2 regions of the Mesorhizobium sp. M1027 genome follow, and region 1 is predicted to be linked to the other one. Evidence: riboswitches for the same ligand, from Rfam matches in the RefSeq annotation. Region 1 holds a riboswitch; the other holds the start of a gene.
The links. A riboswitch is a leader RNA that binds a small molecule or an ion and turns the genes downstream of it on or off. The one in region 1 is predicted to bind thiamine pyrophosphate.
Positions count from the first base shown of each region.

Region 2: linked by a shared signal. The riboswitch ahead of thiC (phosphomethylpyrimidine synthase ThiC) and the one ahead of thiB (thiamine ABC transporter substrate binding subunit) in region 1 are both predicted to bind thiamine pyrophosphate.

Region 1 covers NZ_JAMYMW010000002.1:512,332-515,742, forward strand. Annotated here, with positions in the region: gene NKH50_RS07055 (ABC-F family ATP-binding cassette domain-containing protein) at 1-1,145, opposite strand, end outside; gene NKH50_RS07060 (thiamine diphosphokinase) at 1,161-1,805, opposite strand; TPP riboswitch at 1,946-2,060, shown strand; gene thiB (thiamine ABC transporter substrate binding subunit) at 2,104-3,117, shown strand; gene thiP (thiamine/thiamine pyrophosphate ABC transporter permease) at 3,358-3,411, shown strand, end outside.
Region 2 covers NZ_JAMYMW010000016.1:36,572-39,982, reverse strand. Annotated here, with positions in the region: gene thiC (phosphomethylpyrimidine synthase ThiC) at 1-1,708, opposite strand, end outside; TPP riboswitch at 1,812-1,928, opposite strand; gene NKH50_RS26185 (porin) at 2,467-3,411, opposite strand, start outside.

The DNA.
Region 1 (3,411 bases):
CGCTGTTCGCCATTGATGACGAGGTTCTCGCCGCGACCGTCGGTGAGATACTGCGCCAGTGTCTCCTGTGGATCGACGGCCTCGCGCTTCTGGTCGAGCGTGGCGATCTCCAGATTGGTGCCGAGCCGCACCGTGCCTGCGTCTGGCTTCAATTCGCCGGTCAGCATCTTCAACAGTGTCGTCTTGCCGGCGCCGTTCGGCCCGACCAGGCCGACGCGATCGCCGCGCTGGATGCGGGTCGAGAATCCCTTGACCACGGTCAGATCGCCAAAGCTCTTCTCGATGTTCTTGGCTTCGATCACCAGCTTGCCGGATTCGGCGGCGTCGCTGGCTGTCATCGTCGCCGCACCCTCGGCGCCGCGATGACCGCGAAAGCGCTGGCGCATGGTCTGCAACTCACCGAGCCGGCGCATGTTGCGCTTGCGCCGCGCTGTCACGCCATAGCGCAGCCAGTGCTCCTCGCGCACGATCTGGCGACCGAGCTTGTGCTGCTCGCGCTCTTCCTCCTCCAGCACCGTGTCGCGCCATTCCTCGAAATAGCCAAAGCCCTTGTCGAGACGGCGGGTCTGGCCGCGGTCGAGCCAGATTGTGGCGCGTGACACGCGCTCGAGAAAACGGCGGTCATGCGAGATGACGACCAGTGCCGAGGAGGTGCGGGCAAGCTCCTCCTCCAGCCATTCGATGACCGACAGGTCAAGATGGTTTGTCGGCTCATCGAGGAGGAGAATATCGGGCTCCGGCGCCATGACGCGGGCGAGTGCCGCACGCCTCGCCTCGCCGCCGGAGAGGTCGTTCGGCCGTTCTTCGCCGGTCAGGCCGAGATGCTCCATCAGATAGGTGGCGCGATAGGGATCGTCGGCGGGCCCGAGCCCCGCCTCGACATAGGCGCGGACGGTCGCAAAACCGTCCATGTCGGGCATTTGCGGCAAGTAGCGCACGGTTGCCGAAGGCTGGCGGAAGACTTCACCGTCCTGCGGCTCGATCAGCCCGGCGGCGATCTTGAGCAGCGTCGACTTGCCCGAACCGTTGCGGCCGACCAGGGCGATCTTGTCGCCAGCTGAGGCCGTCAGGGCGGCACCGTCGAGCAGCGGCGTGCCGCCAAAGGTCAGCTTTATCCCGTCGAGATTGAGAAGTGGCGGCGCCATGTCAGCTTTCTGGGCTCAGCTTTCCGGAAGAGGGTGGGGATGCGCGAGCAGCAGCGCGCGGCCGCTGGCCAGCGCGATTTCCAGCCGGCCCCTGACCTCGTTGGAAATGGTCAGCGACGAGCCGAACGCAACCTCGACATGGTCGAGCGGCCATTTGGCACCGGTGACGCTCAGGCCGGCGAGATCGGAGAAGCCGAGCACCGAAAACAGCGTGCCGTCGGCATAGTCGAAGCCAGCCTTTCCGGGCAGCAAGGGAATGCCTTCCTGTGCGCCGCTGGTCAAAAGCACGTCCGTCCCGCCTTCCGCCAGCCGGACGCTCAACGCCAGATGCAGGAAGATGTGGTCGGTGCGTTTACCGCCGAAGGCACCTGCGAGCACAAGGCTGGTCGCACCGCGTTCGAGCGCGGCAGCGATAGCGAGTTCACCGTCGGTCTTGTCCTTTTCGGCGGGAAACACCTGCCGTGGCACGGCGGCCAGATCCTCCGGCAACTCGGCAGGCACGGAATCGAAATCGCCGACCCAGAGTTCCGGCCACAGGCCCAGCATACGGGCATGGCCGATGCCGGCATCGGCAGCGATGACGCGCGAGCCTTCGACCTGGCGGTCGAGCAGCGGCGTGCGGATGAGATCGCCGCCAAGCAGGATGGTGAATTTGCTCATATCTCGTGGCCCTTACCAGCCCTGCCCCAGAAACGGAAGAATGAAACGGAAGATGAAACGGCAGACGACACGGAAGGCTGGGCTTTGGATGCCCGGCAAACTTCCGCTTGCGCGGCACTTCGGCCGGGCCTATGTGTCGAAACGCTCTAACGGGGTGCCGGACGCGATCTTCGCGGACCGGCTGAGAGGCAAGACTGCCAACCCGCTGAACCTGATCCGGTTTGTACCGGCGGAGGGATTAGACGCTTCGGACAGCCCGGCGCCTCAATTCCTTTCAATGCGAACGAAGGAGGCGCCGATGCGCAGTTTTTTCCACTCTCTTGTCCCGATTGTCCTGCTTGCGGCGTCCGCGCTCACCCTGCCAGGGCAGGCATCGGCACAGGATAGACTGACCGTCTATACCTATGAAAGCTTCACCGCCGATTGGGGTCCGGGACCGGCAGTGAAGAAGGCCTTCGAGGCCGAATGCAGTTGCGTCGTTGAATTCGTCTCGGTCGCTGACGGCGTGGCGCTGCTCAACCGTGTGAAGCTGGAAGGGGCCGCCACCAAGGCCGATATCGTGCTTGGCCTCGATACCAATTTAACCGCCGACGCCAAGGCAACCGGCCTGTTTTCGCCGCATGGCGCCATATCGGATGTCATCGTGCCGGGCGGCTGGCGCGACGATATTTTCGTGCCCTTCGACTATGGCTATTTCGCCGTCGTCTACGATACCGAAAAACTGAAGAACCCGCCGAAGAGCCTCAGGGAATTGGTCGAGGGCGATGCCGGAGAGAAGATCGTCATCCAGGACCCGCGCACCTCGACGCCGGGCCTTGGCCTGCTGTTGTGGGTCAAGTCGGTCTATGGCGACAAGGCGCCCGAAGCCTGGGCCAAGCTCAAGGCAAAGGTGCTGACGGTGACGCCAGGCTGGAGCGAGGCCTACGGCCTGTTCACCAAGGGCGAGGCGCCGATGGTGCTGTCGTATACCACGTCGCCGGCCTACCACATGGTCGCCGAAAACACCGAGCGCTACCAGGCGGCGTCCTTCGAGGAAGGCGAATACCTGCAGATCGAAGTTGCGGGGATCACCACCAAGGGCGCGAAGAACCCGCTGGCGGAAAAGTTCATCGCCTTCATGACCGGACCGAAATTCCAGGATGTCATTCCCGGAACCAACTGGATGTTCCCGGCCGGCAAGACCGACAAGCCGCTCAATCCGGCGTTCGACAAGCTTGTCAAACCGACCAAAACCTTGCTGTTCAGCCCGGAGGAAGTCGCGGCCCACCGCAAGGCCTGGGTCGATGAGTGGCTTGCGGCGATGAGCAAGTAGCTTTGGCCGATTGATCGAAGATGATCGCTCTACGGCGCCCCCCTCTGTCCTGCCGGACATCTCCCCCACAAGGGGGGAGATCGGACGGCACGGCGGCTTTCGCCAGTCGCCGATGTTGCTGGAATGAGCGGAGCGCTGAAACTGCCAATCTCACCCCTTGTGGGGGAGATGTCCGGCAGGACAGAGGGGGGCGCGAAGGAACGCAATCCTCACTAAGAATCTCGAATCTGGTGGTCTAGCGTGCAACGCGCACCATCATCTGACTCCCGCATCACCGCCGGCATCCTCGCGCTT
Region 2 (3,411 bases), on a different contig from region 1:
TGTCGTGGGAGATACGCATCGAGCAGAATTTCGGCCCGCACATCGAGCAGAAATGCGCCAGCTTGTGCGCCTCCTTGGGCAAGGTCTGATCGTGGAAGGACCGCGCGGTTTCGGGATCGAGCGACAGGTTGAACTGGTCCTCCCAGCGGAATTCGAAGCGCGCGCGGGAAAGGGCATCATCCCTGACTTTCGCCGCCGGATGACCTTTTGCCAGGTCGGCGGCATGGGCGGCTATCTTGTAGGTGATCACGCCGATCTTGACGTCGTTGCGGTCGGGGAGGCCGAGATGCTCCTTGGGCGTGACGTAGCAGAGCATGGCGGTGCCGAACCAACCGATCATCGCCGCGCCGATTCCTGAGGTGATGTGGTCGTAGCCCGGTGCGATGTCGGTCGTCAGCGGCCCAAGCGTATAGAAGGGCGCCTCGCCGCAGACTTCGAGCTGCTTGTCCATGTTCTCCTTGATCTTGTGCATGGGAACATGGCCCGGCCCCTCGATCATGACCTGGCAATCCTTGGCCCAGGCGATCTTTGTCAACTCGCCGAGCGTTTCCAGTTCGGCGAATTGTGCTGCGTCATTGGCGTCGGCGATCGAGCCGGGACGAAGGCCGTCGCCCAGCGAAAAGGACACGTCATAGCCGCGGCAAATGTCGCAGATCTCGGCGAAATGTTCGTAGAGGAAGCTTTCCCGGTGATGGTGCAGGCACCATTTGGCCATGATCGAGCCACCGCGCGAGACGATGCCAGTGACCCGGTCAACGGTCAGCGGGATGTAGTGCAGCCGCACGCCCGCATGGATGGTGAAATAGTCGACGCCCTGTTCGGCCTGCTCGATCAGCGTGTCGCGGTAGACCTCCCAGGTCAGATCCTCGGCGATGCCGCCAACCTTCTCGAGCGCCTGGTAGAGCGGCACCGTGCCGATCGGCACCGGCGAGTTGCGCACGATCCAGTCGCGGATGTTGTGGATGTTGCGGCCGGTCGACAGGTCCATCACCGTATCGGCGCCCCAGCGGATCGCCCACACCATCTTTTCGACCTCTTCGGCCATGGACGAGGTGACGGCGGAGTTACCGATATTGGCGTTGATCTTGACCAGGAAATTGCGACCGATGATCATCGGCTCGCTCTCGGGATGGTTGATGTTGGCGGGAATGATTGCGCGCCCGCGCGCCACCTCCTCTCGGACGAATTCCGGCGTCACGAAATCGGGCAGCGTCGCGCCGAAAGCCTCGCCGTCACGCTCAAGCTTGCCATGCAGGATCTCACGACCAAGGTTCTCGCGGATGGCGACGAACTCCATTTCGGGCGTGATGATGCCGGCGCGCGCATAGGCAAGCTGTGTCACCGCCTTGCCGGCCCTGGCCCTGAGTGGCCGGTTGCGAATGGGAAATTCTGGCGTCAGGCGTTCGCCCGTAGCGAACCCGTTGTCCTCCGGCCGGACATGGCGCCCGTCACAGGCCTCGACATCACCGCGCGCCAAAATCCATTCGTGGCGAAGTCGGGCTAGGCCTTTTTCGATGCTGGTTTCGCCAGCCGGGTCGGTATAGGGGCCGGACGGATCGTAGACGGTGACGGGCGGCTCGCCGGCCGTCGGATGGACGGAGATTTCGCGCATCGGCACCCTGATCTGTGGGTGGATGGTGCCGCGCTTGTGGATTTTCCGTGAGGCAGGCAGCGGTCCCGTTGAGACGGCTGGGGTGAGGGCATTCATCTTGAGGCTCCTTTGCTCATGCATTGGAGACCCAGTTCTGTGCCGGAAGGATGAAAAGACGCTTTGGTTGACCTGCCGAAACAGGACCTCGGGCGTAAACTCCCGCAAAGCGCTTGCACCGTCCCTACGCCAGTATGAACTGGATCAGGTTCAACGGGTCACTGCGCCGCGAAAGCCAGCAGTATCTCAGCCCCTTGCCGGGACCCCCCTGGTGAATGCCTCAGGTTGAACGGGCTGGCGTCGATTTGTCAAGCGCGTTCTGGCCGCGGCTGATCGTCGGGCGATCGTCTCGGCCAGGCGCAAGATCGGATGGAGCGTCGCCTGAGAATCGTCTGTTCCTCGATCAGCCTCGCTTATGCTCTGGAGCTTGTTCTCTCGCGCCCGAATTTCCGCGGGGATGGCTGAACGGAGGCGATCCATTTGCGATTTTCAAGTGCATCGGGCCACACCCCACAATCGATCAACAAGTTGAACACCTCCTCACCCGACTGGGCCTTCGAGTTCGGAAAACCCGGCCGGGTACTGCTGGATGGCAGGGTCCGTCACGCGGGCGGAAGGGATGTGGAAATGAAAGAGCTGCGGATCAAAACACATAATCAAGCGATGAATATCGCCTGCGCGATCATCCGGACCAGATCTGATATGAAACATCGTCCGGCCCCGAGATCGAGGCTCCAATCTCGTATAGCTTCATGCGACGTTCTCTTGGAGTGTTGCGGGATTGGTCCGCTCAACCGGAACTCAACCCTTTAATCGCGTTAGAATGAGCGTTCGAAACGCAGGATTCCGGCGACACCGCTCTTCTTGTTGGCGTTGGTCCAGTTCACGTTGGAAGCGTCCACCTTGCCGACGGCGAAGTTGCCGTAGCGGCTATAGTCGAGTTCCGCCGTAACTGTGAAATCTGGAAGAAACGCATAGGCGACGTTTGCAGCGACACCATGGTTCTTGAGCTGATCACCGGAGAGCTGAAGGTTGAACGAAGTTGTCTCGTTGAGCTTGTAAGTGGCGCCAGCCCAGAAAGCCCAGTTCCCACCCCAACTCTTATAGAAGCCGCGACCATGAGCGTCGATGGCGTTCGTGGAGTCGTCGTTGAGCTTGCCGTTGGAACCGTAGCCGAGCATTCCGAACAGCAACAGTTCGTTGGTGACATTGATGTCGACACGGACCTTGGCGGCCACCGATTCGTAGTTGCTATCATAAGCGGCAACGCCGGTGATCGCGCCCCAGCCATGTGTGTATTTCAAGCCGCCGACTACGTGCGGAGAGTAGCTGTCGATTGTGCCGACCACGCCCGAGCCTTCTTCGAGCGAAACCACGGCCGAAAAGCCGTTCCCGGCGTCGAAGTAGTACTGAACCACATTGGTATCGAAAGCGCCGTACGGAACCGGCGTCTGGTTGAGTACGTCAACCGCGCCGCCAATAAACATGTCGAAGGCCGACCAGTCCTTACCAACTCGGAGGCCACCAAGCTGAATCCAGGCGAAAGTCAAGGTGCTGTCTCTGTTGAAGGCATAGGACCGAGAACTGTCCGAAACCGAAGTGTGGCGGTTACCGAAGTTCATGCGGGTTTCGGTGTAGGTCTTCAACGTGCCGAGTTCGGTCTCCTGGCCGGTCCAAGTTTTCAATGTGAAGCGCGTGTTGTTTTGCCATGTGTCCTGATGCTCACCAGTCCTCACATCCGAGGTTCTTGCGTGGTCAAACAA